3 regions of the Pectobacterium sp. 1950-15 genome follow, and region 3 is predicted to be linked to each of the others. Evidence: predicted binding sites of a transcription regulator. Region 3 holds the regulator's gene; each other region holds the start of a gene.
The links. Region 3 encodes LexA, which represses DNA repair genes until DNA is damaged. Its sites were predicted from a motif close to TNCTGTATGTACATACAGNA; they were not measured.

Region 1: rmuC (DNA recombination protein RmuC) is a predicted target of LexA. The motif match lies at 2,595-2,614, and genes of this name have one in related genera.
Region 2: sulA (SOS-induced cell division inhibitor SulA) is a predicted target of LexA. The motif match lies at 2,651-2,670, and genes of this name have one in related genera.

Annotation. Positions count from the first base shown of each region.
Region 1 is NZ_JBBBQR010000009.1:20,601-24,874, forward strand. It holds gene ubiJ (ubiquinone biosynthesis protein UbiJ) at 1-84, opposite strand, end outside; gene ubiE (bifunctional demethylmenaquinone methyltransferase/2-methoxy-6-polyprenyl-1,4-benzoquinol methylase UbiE) at 97-852, opposite strand; gene rmuC (DNA recombination protein RmuC) at 988-2,550, opposite strand; gene argH (argininosuccinate lyase) at 2,765-4,138, opposite strand; gene argB (acetylglutamate kinase) at 4,200-4,274, opposite strand, start outside.
Region 2 is NZ_JBBBQR010000004.1:317,998-322,271, forward strand. It holds gene yccS (YccS family putative transporter) at 1-1,831, shown strand, start outside; gene WCT94_RS07270 (TfoX/Sxy family DNA transformation protein) at 1,848-2,468, opposite strand; gene sulA (SOS-induced cell division inhibitor SulA) at 2,692-3,198, shown strand; gene ompA (porin OmpA) at 3,561-4,274, shown strand, end outside.
Region 3 is NZ_JBBBQR010000002.1:86,983-91,256, reverse strand. It holds gene plsB (glycerol-3-phosphate 1-O-acyltransferase PlsB) at 1-1,060, opposite strand, end outside; gene WCT94_RS02520 (diacylglycerol kinase) at 1,188-1,553, shown strand; gene lexA (transcriptional repressor LexA) at 1,664-2,272, shown strand; gene WCT94_RS02510 (CsbD family protein) at 2,770-2,979, shown strand; gene zur (zinc uptake transcriptional repressor Zur) at 3,044-3,553, opposite strand; gene WCT94_RS02500 (pirin family protein) at 3,659-4,274, opposite strand, start outside.

The DNA of each region.
Region 1 (4,274 bases), on a different contig from region 3:
TCGATCGCAAGAAACCGTATCGTGAAAAAGCAGCTGATTCAGCGCGGTTTCCAGCGTAGCAGTCAGAAAAGACGTTATCAGCATTGGCGTTTCCAATCAGAATTTAAACCCACGATGCAGTGCAACGATTCCACCGGTGAGGTTGAAATAGTTAACACTGTCAAAACCGGCGTCGCTCATCATCCCTTTCAGCGTTTCCTGATCGGGATGCATGCGGATGGATTCCGCCAAATAGCGGTAGCTCCCGGCATCACTCGCCACGGCTTCGCCAATCCTCGGCAGGATATGAAATGAATACGCATCGTAAACGGTGCTCAGCTGCTTAATTATCGGCTTGGAAAATTCCAGCACCAGCAACCGACCACCCGGTTTCAGAACACGGTACATTGAACGCAACGCTTTGTTTTTGTCCGTCACGTTGCGCAGACCAAAGGAGATAGTAATGCAGTCAAAGAAGTCATCAGGGAACGGCAGCGCTTCTGCATTGGCCTGCACGTAGTTGATGTTGTCGATAATGCCTTTGTTACGCAGTTTCTCACGGCCTACTTTCAGCATTGAGGCGTTGATGTCAGCCAGAATGACTTCACCGCCTTCGCCAACCATACGGGAGAATTTGGCAGTTAAATCCCCTGTTCCTCCGGCCAGATCCAGAACACGCTGGTTACGTCTTACGCCACTGCATTCGATGGTGAAACGCTTCCAGATACGGTGAATGCCAAAGGACATCAGGTCATTCATCAAGTCATACTTTGCTGCTACAGAATGAAAAACTTCAGCCACCATGACTTCTTTTTCATCCCTGGCGACAGTCCGAAAACCAAAGTCGGCCGTATTCTCCTGCTCACTTGCCATCTTATCCGCCTACTATTTCAGTCAAATTTCGGGTCTACCCATTTATGGTGAGAGTGTACCAGACCCGGATAAAAACCCCACTGCACTAATTTCTTTCGCATAGCATGGTGCCAAGCCCGCGAAATCCATACCGATTTAGTACGAGTTAGTACGGGTAGCGGAGGGGGTTTCTGCTGCGTCACCCTCCGCTTTCACAGGTGGTGAAACACTGTCGGGTGCGACAGAACCCGGTAATTCATCGCGTTCAGCGTGCTCATGGGCCGTCGCTTTTTCGGCCAATGACGGGCTGATGGTGCGTTTAATTTCGACCCCCAGCGCGCGGAACCCCTCAGCCTGGCCAATAAGGTTACCACGCCCAGAGGAAAGTTTATTCATTGCCTGGCGATAAGTGCCCTGCGCTTTATCCAGACTCTGCCCCATCGCTTCCATATCATCGACGAACAGCCGCAGTTTATCGTACAGCCGTGATGCTTTCTCAGCGATGTGCTGTGCGTTGCGGCTCTGTTGTTCATAGCGCCATAGGTTGTTGATGGTACGCAGCGCCACCAGCAGCGTGGTCGGGCTGACCAGCATAATATTGTGCTTTAGCGCCTCGTTGATCAATTCGGGCTGGCGATCGATAGCAACCAGAAAAGCGGGCTCGACTGGGATAAACATCAGCACGTAATCTAGCGAACGCAGCCCCGGAAGCTGCTGGTAATCTTTGCTGCTCAGTTGCCGAATATGGCTACGTACCGAGAGCAAATGTTCGTTCAGCGCCGCATTACGTTCGATGTCATCATCACTATTGAAATAGCGTTCATAGGCCACCAGCGACATCTTGGCATCGATCACAACATCTTTGCCCTGCGGTAAACGAACAATGACATCCGGCTGCAGGCGGCTATTTGCCCCCGTTTGCACGCTGACCTGCGTTTGATACTCATACCCCTCACGCAGGCCGGAGGCTTCCAGCACGCGGCTTAGTACCACTTCGCCCCAGTTCCCCTGCGTTTTATTATCGCCCTTCAGCGCTTTCGTCAGGTTGATGGCTTCGTGTGCCATCTGCGCGTTCAGCTGTTGCAGATTGCGGATTTCATGCGCCAGCGTGTGACGCTCACGCGCTTCCGCCCCAAAGCTGTCCTGAACCTGACGGCGAAAACCATCAAGCTGCTCACGCAGCGGCATCAGCAGCTTATCCAAACTCTGTTTATTTTGTTCATCCACTTTGCGGCCGCTGTGTTCAAAAATCCGGTTCGCCAGATTCTCAAACTGCGTCGTCAACCGCTGTTCGCTATTTGCTAACAACCGCTGCTTTTCTTCCGCCGCCATACGGGTTTCTTCCAGCCGAATGGTGACTTCCCGTAGTTCTGCTTCCTGTGCGCTGTTTATTTCACGCAGCGTTCGCAGCTCCTGATTTAGCTGCACGCACTCTGCGCGAAGCTCACCCAACTGTTGCAGCTTTTCGTGGCTGGCAGAGAGCTGAGCATGAACCGTGCGCAGTTCCAACTCGTTTTGCCGCAGCCGCTGTTCATCCTGCTGCTTGACCTGCTGCTGTTCGCTGAGCGACTGCTGAGTCTGCTGTAACGTCTGTGCCAGCAACCGCTGTTCGGTGTCATGCTGCGACAGCTTCTGCTGATGAATCAGGCTGGCAATCAACCACCCGATCAGTAGCCCTACCGCGCCGCCGCCCAGACCATAAAATATGCTGATATCCACTTTGCCTCCGCAGGCCTTTCACGCTGTCGGTCAAGGTAAAATGATACTGTATGGATGTCCAGAAACAATTCTGATGGGGAGTAGGTTGAGCAGAAAAATGCGAGCCGCATTCCATATGAAAATGGATAGATGATAATTTGCAGAAGAATCAGAGGGGTAACCCTGAAATTCCCCCAACGTGAAACATTAACGTTGGGGGAAAGAGAGGCACAACTTAGGCTAAGCGCTGTTTCGCATCACTAATCGCTTTAGCGACCTGCTGCGGTGACACGCCACCTTGTGCTGCACGCTTATCCAGACAGGATTGCAACGCCAGAATCGGGTAGACATCCTCGCCAATCACGGCGCTGAATTTTTGCAGATCGGCCAGCGGCAACGCTTCCAGCGCTTTACCCTGACGAATGGCTTCAACTACCGCTTCACCCACGATATGGTGCGCTTCACGGAACGGAACGCCTTTCGCGACCAGATAGTCTGCCAGCTCTGTCGAGTTCGCGTAGCCTTGCTCAGCCGCTTCTTTACAGCGCGGACGTTTAACCTGAATGCCTTCCAGCACCAGACCCGCCATCATCAGGCAGTCGTGCCAGGTATCCAGCGCGTCAAACAGCCCTTCTTTGTCTTCCTGCATGTCTTTGTTATACGCCAGCGGCAAGCCTTTAAGCGTCATCATCATGCCGGTCAACGCACCCTGTACGCGGCCACATTTACCGCGAATCAGCTCCAGCGCATCCGGGTTTTTCTTCTGCGGCATCAGGGAAGAACCGGATGTCACACGGTCAGACAGCTCAACGAACGCGGCTTCACCACTGTTGAAGAAGATCAGATCTTCGGCAAAACGCGACAGGTGGATCATGCCGATCGAAGCATCAGACAGCAGTTCCAGCACATGATCGCGATCGGAAACCGTATCCAGACTGTTACGCGTGGCCGAGGCAAATCCCAGCCAGCCCGCCAGTTGCTCACGGTCGATCGGATAAGCCGTTCCCGCCAGCGCGCCACAGCCCAGCGGACTGACATCCAGACGCTTCAGCGTATCTTCCAGACGACTTTCATCACGTGCCAGCATTTCATGGTAGGCCAGACACCAGTGTGCAAACGTCACCGGCTGTGCGCGCTGCAAATGGGTGTAGCCCGGCATCACCGCATCCTGATTCGCTTCCGCCGTCGTGACCAGCGCCTGACGCAGCTGGCGTACCGATAGCAGCAGCTCTGCAATCTGCGCTTTGCACCACAGTTTCAGGTCGGTCGCGACCTGATCGTTACGGCTACGACCGGTATGCAGTTTTTTACCTAAATCGCCGACTTTCTCAATCAGGCGCTGTTCAACCCAGCTGTGAATGTCTTCTGCATCGCTTTGCAGGATCATCTCAGGGTCAGCCTGTACCTCAACCAGCAACGCATTCAGCGCCTGTTCCAGTTGCTGCTGCTCCTGCTCGCTGAGCACATTGACCGTCACCAGCGCTTTCGACCAGCCGATCGAGCCAACGATGTCCTGTTCCGCCAGACGGTAATCAAACCGCAGTGAGTCATTAAATTGTTTAAAACGCTGATCTGCTGCCTGACTAAACCGACCGCCCCACAAAGCCATAACGATTACTCCCAGAATTTAATTCATGTTGGTATCGCATCATGCCATACCCAGAAACGACTTACGCCAGAATACGTGTACCAATCGCCACGCCGTTGAACAGCGCAGGTAGCTGCTCGGCATGACGCCAGCTGGC
Region 2 (4,274 bases), on a different contig from region 3:
CGGCTTTATTCTGCTCGGCGCATTAGGACAGCGCTATGCGACTATCGCCTTCGGCGCACTGCTGATTGCGATTTACACCATGCTGGGAATCTCTCTTTACGACAACTGGTATCAGCAGCCCATCATGCTGCTGATCGGGGCATCGTGGTACAACCTGCTTACGCTGTTCGACCATCTGATATTCCCTATCCGCCCGTTACAGGACAATCTCGCACAGTGTTATCAGCAGTTGGCTCGCTATCTGGATGCAAAAGCCAACCTATTCGACCCCGATATTGAAGAAGAAACCGACAAACCCTTGATTGATGTCGCGATGGCAAACAGCCAGCTGGTTGCGATACTCAACCAGACCAAGTCCTCGCTGTTAACGCGTCTGCGTGGCGATCGCGGACAACGCGGGACGCGTCAAACGCTGCACTACTATTTTGTCGCTCAGGATATTCACGAACGGGCCAGTTCGTCGCATGTTTACTATCCGCAACTGCGCGAAAAGCTGCGCTATAGCGACGTCTTGTTCCGCTTTCAACGCCTGCTGAGCATGCAGGCCAAAGCCTGTCAGCAGCTGTCGCAATCCATTCTGCTGCAGCAAAAATATCAGCATGACAGCCGCCTTGAGCGAGCTTTCGTGCATCTTGAATCCGCTATTGCGCGCATCGCGGCCAACAACATGGCAGACGCTGCGCAAATCAAAGCGCTCACTTATTTATTAAATAACCTGCGCGCGATTGATGCCCAGTTGGCAACGATCGAATCCGAACAGGCCATTGAGCAAGAAAATAACCCGGAAAACACGCTGGCAGATGACAAAATCACGGGATGGAGCGACATCCGCTTGCGCATTAGCCGCCACCTGACACCCCAGTCGGCGCTGTTCCGTCATGCTATTCGTATGTCCGTACTGCTGTGTAGCGGCTACGCGTTGATTCAGGTCACGGGGATGCAGCACGGTTACTGGATTCTGCTGACCAGCCTGTTTGTTTGTCAGCCCAACTATAACGCCACCCGACGACGGCTGACGTTGAGGATTATTGGCACATTGACCGGTATTTTACTCGGCTTGCCAGTCTTATATTTCGTCCCTTCACTAGAAGGACAGCTCACGTTAATCGTCATTAGCGGCGTACTGTTTTTCGCCTTTCGCAACGTACAGTACGCACACGCAACTATGTTTATTACGCTGCTTGTCCTGCTTTGTTTCAATCTGTTGGGCGAAGGTTTTGAAGTCGCGGTGCCACGTATTATCGATACCTTGCTGGGGTGTGCCATCGCATGGGCTGCGGTCAGTTTTATCTGGCCAGACTGGCGTTTTCGCGGCCTGCCAACCGTTATCAATAAGACATTGGACGCCAATTGCCGTTATCTTGATGCGATTATGGTGCAATATCATCAGGGGAAAGATAATAGCCTGCCTTATCGCATTGCCCGCCGAGATGCGCATAACTGCGATGCAGAACTGGCGTCCGTCGTATCGAATATGTCTTCAGAACCCCATGCGACCCGAAACAAATTAGACAGCGCATTTCGCTTCATGTGTCTGAATCATACGTTGTTAAGCTACATTTCAACGCTCGGCGCACACCGCGGGAAAATTACCTCATCGGAAACGCTACAGTTGCTGGATGATGCCGTTTGCCATGTTGATGACGCGCTACACTGTAGCGAAGAGGAAAGTTTGCGAATCAATCAGGGATTGAAAACTATTACTGCCAGCATTCAATCCCTTTCACCCGAGTCGGACAGTAAAGAATCCTTAATTATTCAGCAAATCGGCCTGCTGCTCGGTCTCCTGCCTGAACTCGTACAGCTAAAAAATGACATGATTACACAGTGAAAATAGCGCGTATTTTTTAGTGTTTTGATCCTTTGGAGACCGCATTGTTCTTATACCATTCCAACAATTCATTGCGGATACCACGAGGAAGTGCCGCCTGATGCGTGCCGCAAATGGCACCGGCAAGCGCCAAGAGCACGTTGACACTCAGATTAGCGCGAACCTTCCGCAATTCGAGATAGCTATTTTTAGCGCCATAATGCTGTAATTCATCAACATTCCTTATCCCCGCTTTCCACAATAGTCGTTCAATATCGTGGTTAAGATTCGGGAGATCTTTTAAACGCCCGCTCGTACATTTGAGAGCCTGATCATGCTGCGCACCGGCCAACGCCAGTCGGGCAAAATATAATAGCGTTTGCGGTTCTTGCCACAATGCTTCATCGACAAGGAAGTAGTTCAGCGGTAACGGCATCCCGCGTTTGGTATAAATCAGATGAGGCATATCGCGCTGCTGAAAATATCTTTCATCTTTCTTACTGGCGCGAAGATAAAGCTCCCCTTCCGACACCAGTCCAAAAATCGTTTTATTTGCTGCGATGCTGTAGCCACCGAATTGGGAACGTGAAGTGATGTCCCCCAAAGATGAAAAAGAATGCTGAGATTGCAAAATCCTTTTTTTGCATAATTGCTTCATTGCCATAATCCTTAGTATTGAAATGATCTCTTCCTGAACAATTAAAAATATCTGTAGCAGGAACAAATAATTAAACACAGCCCCGATGCGGCTTCAAACAGTAAATGTGTTTACTGTCTCTTGCATAAGGAATATGCGAAGCGCTTTCAAAAAATCAGGTTGATTTTCACGCACACAGTAGATACTGTATGTTCATACAGTAACACTATGGGTAGCACTCATTATGCGTACGCAATCAATCAGCTCTCACAACGTTCAGTCGTCATCGTTTTCTGCGAGTCAGCATGCTGCGGAAACCTCAGGCAGCGCGGGCGGAATTATCAGCGAAATCGTGTACAACGCCGATCAGCCCATAGTCACACACCTGCTATTACCGCTCTTACAGCAGTTAGGTACGCAATCCCGTTGGTTGCTATGGCTTTCTCCTCAGCAAAAATTGAGCCGTCCCTGGGTACAGCAATCTGGGTTACCGCTGGATAAAATGGTGCAACTTCACCATATCAATCCGCTGTTTACGGTTGATGCCATGGAGAGAGCTCTGCTGACAGGAAACTACAGCGCAGTGTTGTGCTGGTTACCGCACGAATTAACGGAAGAAGAGAAGGTTCGGCTACGCCACGCCGCACAGGCAGGAAATACATACGGCTTTATTATGCGGCCAGAAAGTACTGGCGGTGACGCCTATAGACTATTTCCCAGCCTTAAAATTCATTCGACATTGTATCATTAAGTAAATTAAGAATTTTCTCAGCCCTATCTGGTTATGTGCTATAGAGATCGCCGCAGAGCGGTATTCTGCGGGCTTTTTGGGTATATTTAATACAGCTAAAAGGCGTAAGATCTGTCAAAAGCATCTACCATTTGTTAGCAAGTATGTATGAATCGTGCGGTTTTCTTATGACGCAAATCACATCATACTTGTAACTTTCTCATCACGTTGTAGACTTTAACTCGCTGGAGTTGCTCTTTTATAACGTCAGTTGACTGACAGTGAGTCATAAATAAGGGCAAAGTCTCCAACCAAAGGATTTTAACCAAAGGTTTATTAGCCCATCAGGTTAATTACCGATTTGGATGATAATGAGGCGTAAAATGAAAAAAACAGCTATCGCAGTTGCAGTGGCACTGGCTAGCTTCGCGACCGTCGCGCAAGCAGCTCCTAAAGACAATACCTGGTACACCGGTGGTAAACTGGGTGTGTCTCAATTCCACGATACGGGTTTCTACGGCAATGGTTACACCGGTATCGTTAACAACCCGATCAAAAGCAAGTTAGGCGCTGGTGCATTTGTTGGTTATCAAGCCAACCCGTACCTGGGCTTTGAACTGGGCTACGACTGGCTGGGCCGCATGAAGTATGCAGGTTCTACTGCTAACGCAGCAGACAGCGCGAGCTTCAAGGCACAGGGCATCCAACTGGCTGCTAAACTGAGCTACCCTGTTATGCCTGATCTGGACGTTTATAGCCGTCTGGGCGGCATCGTATGGCGCGCAGACAGCCACGCGGCCATCAACGGCGGCGACATCAACAATGACGACACTGGCGTTTCTCCGCTGGCTGCGATCGGTGTTGAATACGCTATCGACAAAAACTGGGCTGCACGTGTTGACTACCAATGGGTAAGCAACATTGGTGATGCAGGTACCGTTGGTGCCCGTCCAGACAACCTGCTGATGAGCGTTGGCCTGTCTTACCGTTTCGGCCAAGATGACCGTGTAGTAGCGCCAGTTGTTGCTCCGGCCCCAACCCCAGCTCCGGCTCCAGTTGTTGAAACCAAGCGTTTCACGCTGAAATCTGACGTCCTG
Region 3 (4,274 bases):
GAATGAAGAAAGCGCCAAGACGGCGGAAGATCGGGCCTGCCGGCCAGAAATTAAGGTTGATGCCTGCGGCGATGTGCGGCGGCACTAAGCCCTGATGGTACAGGACGTAGGACAGCAGCAGATAATCCATGTGGCTGCGGTGGCAGGGCACATAGACAATGCCGTGACCATCCTGCGCCAGCTGGCGAACGCGTTCGGCGTTATGGACGTTGATCCCTTGATAAAGGCGGTTCCACGTCCAGCTTAAGACACGATCCGACAGACGCACGGCCTCATAGGAGAAGTCGGCGGCGATTTCTTCCATCAGCGCAATCGCGTTCTGCTGCGCTTTCTCAGTAGAAATCTTCTTACTGCGCGCCTCATCGTCCACGGCTTTCTTGATCGCTTTGGAATCCAGCAGCTTGTTAAATAGCTCCTGACGTACCGGCAAGCGCGGGCCAACTGCCGCCAAACGCTGGCGAGAGAAGTGCATACGCGCGACGCGCGCCAGTTTGTGAGCTATGGTTTTGTCAGTGCCATGTTCGGTCGCCATATAGCGCAGCGACACCGGGCTAGAGAAGCGGACAAAACTGTCGCGGCCTAGCCACAGGACGGCGAAGAATTTCTCGATACCGTTGAGCAAGCGCAGGTGCGGTGCGGCCTGAGCATGGCCTTCCCGACCCGGAGAGCGCCCAAACATCACGGAAACCGGCACCATCTGTACGTCTAAATCTGGATTGGCGCGATGCAAGTCCAGATAGTCGTGGAACAGTTTGACGGATTTCTGCTTGGGAACGTAATAGCGGAAGACTCGCGGCCCGTCATTAATAAAGACGTGGCTGGGGAGTTCGACGCCGCTGAATTCGAACGACTGCGAGGGATCGGGTAACCCCAATGCCAGGCACTTCGCACGTAGCGTCAAGAGATCTGCCTGAGAATTATAAGGCAGAACATAGAGTATAGGACGTGAGGGATCTAACCCCAACTCGACCACGGGATCTGCGGGAATAACTTTGCTTTTAACCAGCAGTTTCAGTGGGAGATTCAATAGTTTATAGTAAATTTTACGCCAACCTGACATAACAACTTGAAGCCTCTTGTTAGCAATGCGCCGCAAGGATACCAGAAACTGCGTCGGAAATCTGTGGTGGTGAGACAACGTAAGCGCGTTAAAATGCGAACTATTTTACGTAAAGAATGGAGGATAAATGAATAAAGCAACGGGGATGACCCGGATTATTAAGGCGACCGGTTATTCCCTTAAGGGGCTAAAGCAGGCGTGGCAGCATGAGGCGGCGTTTCGTCAGGAAACAATACTGACGGTTGTCGGCGTGATTATCGCGTGTTTGCTGCCGGTTACCCTGGTCGAAAAGCTCCTGCTGATCGGGTCCGTCGTATTGATTATGCTCTTTGAGTTGGCTAACAGCGCGATTGAAGCGGTTGTCGATCGTATTGGCCTCGAGCATCACGAATTATCCGGCCGGGCGAAAGATATCGGCTCGGCGGCTGTTTTTGTTGCCATCGTGTTAGCGGCTGTCGTGTGGGGCAGCATCCTCTGGCAACATTTTGCCTGACGGTACGCATAAATGAATAAAAGTCAGAGGCTTTGCCGATATCTCCATTCCCAATTGTGGCTTACCTGTATATACTCACAGCAAGACTGTATAAACAACCAGGGGGCGGAATGAAAGTATTAACAGCAAGGCAGCAGCAGGTTTATGACCTGATCCGCGATCATATTGCGCAGACCGGAATGCCGCCAACGCGCGCGGAAATTGCTCAACAGCTGGGGTTTCGCTCTCCGAATGCGGCTGAAGAACATCTTAAAGCGCTGGCGCGTAAAGGCGTGATTGAAATTGTATCGGGTGCTTCTCGCGGTATTCGTCTGCTGATGGAAGAAGAGACGGGTATTCCCCTGGTTGGTCGCGTGGCAGCTGGTGAGCCTCTGCTGGCGCAGGAACATATCGAATGTCACTATCAGGTTGACCCTGCCATGTTCAAACCCAGCGCTGACTTTTTGCTGCGGGTGAGCGGTATGTCGATGAAAGACATCGGTATTATGGATGGCGATTTACTGGCCGTGCATAAAACAGAAGATGTACGCAATGGGCAGATTGTCGTCGCGCGTATTGATGATGAAGTGACGGTGAAGCGCCTGAAAAAGCAGGGCAATACGGTGCATCTTCTCGCGGAAAACGAAGAGTTTGCCCCGATTGTTGTCGATCTGCGTCAACAAAGCTTTTCGATAGAAGGCTTAGCGGTTGGCGTTATTCGTAACAGCGATTGGAGCTAACGGTTCATCGAGATGCACTGCTCGTTTGCTGAGTTAGTGCATCATCCTCTTTGTGTTAATCGCTTCATGTGTGAATTGCTTCATATGTGAGTTTCCCCGCATGTTAATCGGCTAGCTGTATATATTTCGTTACATTTAGCGCGTATTTTCTACGATTCCCCTTACCGCCTGTTTTTCCACTGCTTTTTGCGGTGATTTTCTCGTGCCCAACGCCTTTTTCAGCTACGGATTCCTTATTTTTCATTTTCATTAAAATATTCGGCTATGATTTTTATCAATGTAAGCATTTTAATCTTTATTTTGTCGTTTTGTGATTGATCATCTGCCATCACATTTAGGTTAGCCCGGCAATCAAGGGAGACAGTGGCGAAGAACACCGTGATGGTTCGCACCATGATGACGCTGCTTACTGAATAGACCGATTTATCTGACACTGACGCCTACGTCGGTAGTCATGATTCGTTTATGCGCAATACACCTCAGGTACGGAGATTCTTATGAATAAAGACCAAGCCAGCGGTAACTGGAAACAGTTTAAAGGTAAAGCGAAAGAGCAATGGGGCAAATTAACGGATGACGATCTGACGGTCATCGAAGGTAAACGTGACCAACTGGTGGGGAGAATCCAGGAACGTTACGGATACGCAAAAGAAGCGGCAGAGAAAGAAGTGAAGCACTGGGAAGAACACCACAAATATCACTGGTAGTGAACGTGATGCTTCTTCGCAGAAAGGGACGATAGCCCTCGGGGCTATCGTTTTTTAATAGAGGTTAACGCTTTTTAATCGGAACGGTGTGGTCGTGATCGCAATGGTCTGGCTGTTTGCACGATGCCACTTCCTGACAGCCACCACACAGCCCGTGCGCTTCCACAACGCTGTGGCGCAGCGTAAATCCTGACTGCTGTGCTAGGCTACGCAGTGTTTCTTCCACACCTTCGGTTTGACGTTCCGTAACCTGCCCGCAGCGATCGCAGATGAACAGAGCTGACGTATGGCTGTGGTCTTCGATATGGTGACACAGCACATAGCTGTTGTTTGACTCGACTCGATGAATGAAGCCTTGTTCCAGCAGAAAATCCAGTGCGCGGTAGACGGTCGGCGGTTTGGCCTGAGGTTCGGAAACTCGCAGCAGATCCAGCAGGTCATAAGCGCTGATAGCACCGGACTGCTGTGCCATTAGGCGTAAAACCTCTAACCGCTGCGGCGTGAGACGCACAGCGCGCTGCTGACAAATCTGTTCAGCCTGGGCAAGAAGTTTGTCCTGTTTGGTTGAATCCATTGTCATATCACCCTGACGCATTGAGGAACAAGACGGATATCTTACCACGGCTGAATAAAAACGCCGAACTGGCGGCGTTTTCCTGATAAAGCAACGGGCAGAACGCTACACGACCAAGTCGATAAGCAGCGCCCGCAAAGGTGCGTCTGCCCGTAGCGTCAACGTTGTTTCTTCTTTGATAAAGGCGCCATCGCCGCAGTGTAGGGCTTCACTGCTCTGATTACCTTTTACCACCATTGAACCGTGGATCAACTGGAGGTATGCCTGATTGCCCTGTAGCGCGATCGTGCTTTGCTCATTCTGCTGGAGATCGACGTGATGGATCCAAACCTGTTGGCGCAGTTGCAGGCTGGTCTGTTCACCTTCCGGCGAGGCAAGCAGAGTATGGCTTGATGAATCTAATTCCATACGCTGTAACGGGCTGTTCTCGCGGGTCTGGCAGGCGTTCAGCCATAATTGCAGCCGCGTCAGTGGCTTACTGGCGTTGGTATTATGTTCGCTATAGCTGACGTTTGGCTGAGTGGCGAGCAGCAGCACATCTCCGGCTTTGGCCTGAATGTGGCAGCCATTGCTGTCGCGGTATTCTGCCTCACCCTGAAGAATAATATTCAGGATATCAACCCGTGGGTAGGTTCGCGGCTGGAATGATGCCCCCGGCGCCAATACTTCCTGATTGAGCACGCGCAGAGAGGCGTAGCCCAGCAGCTGTGGGTCAAAATAG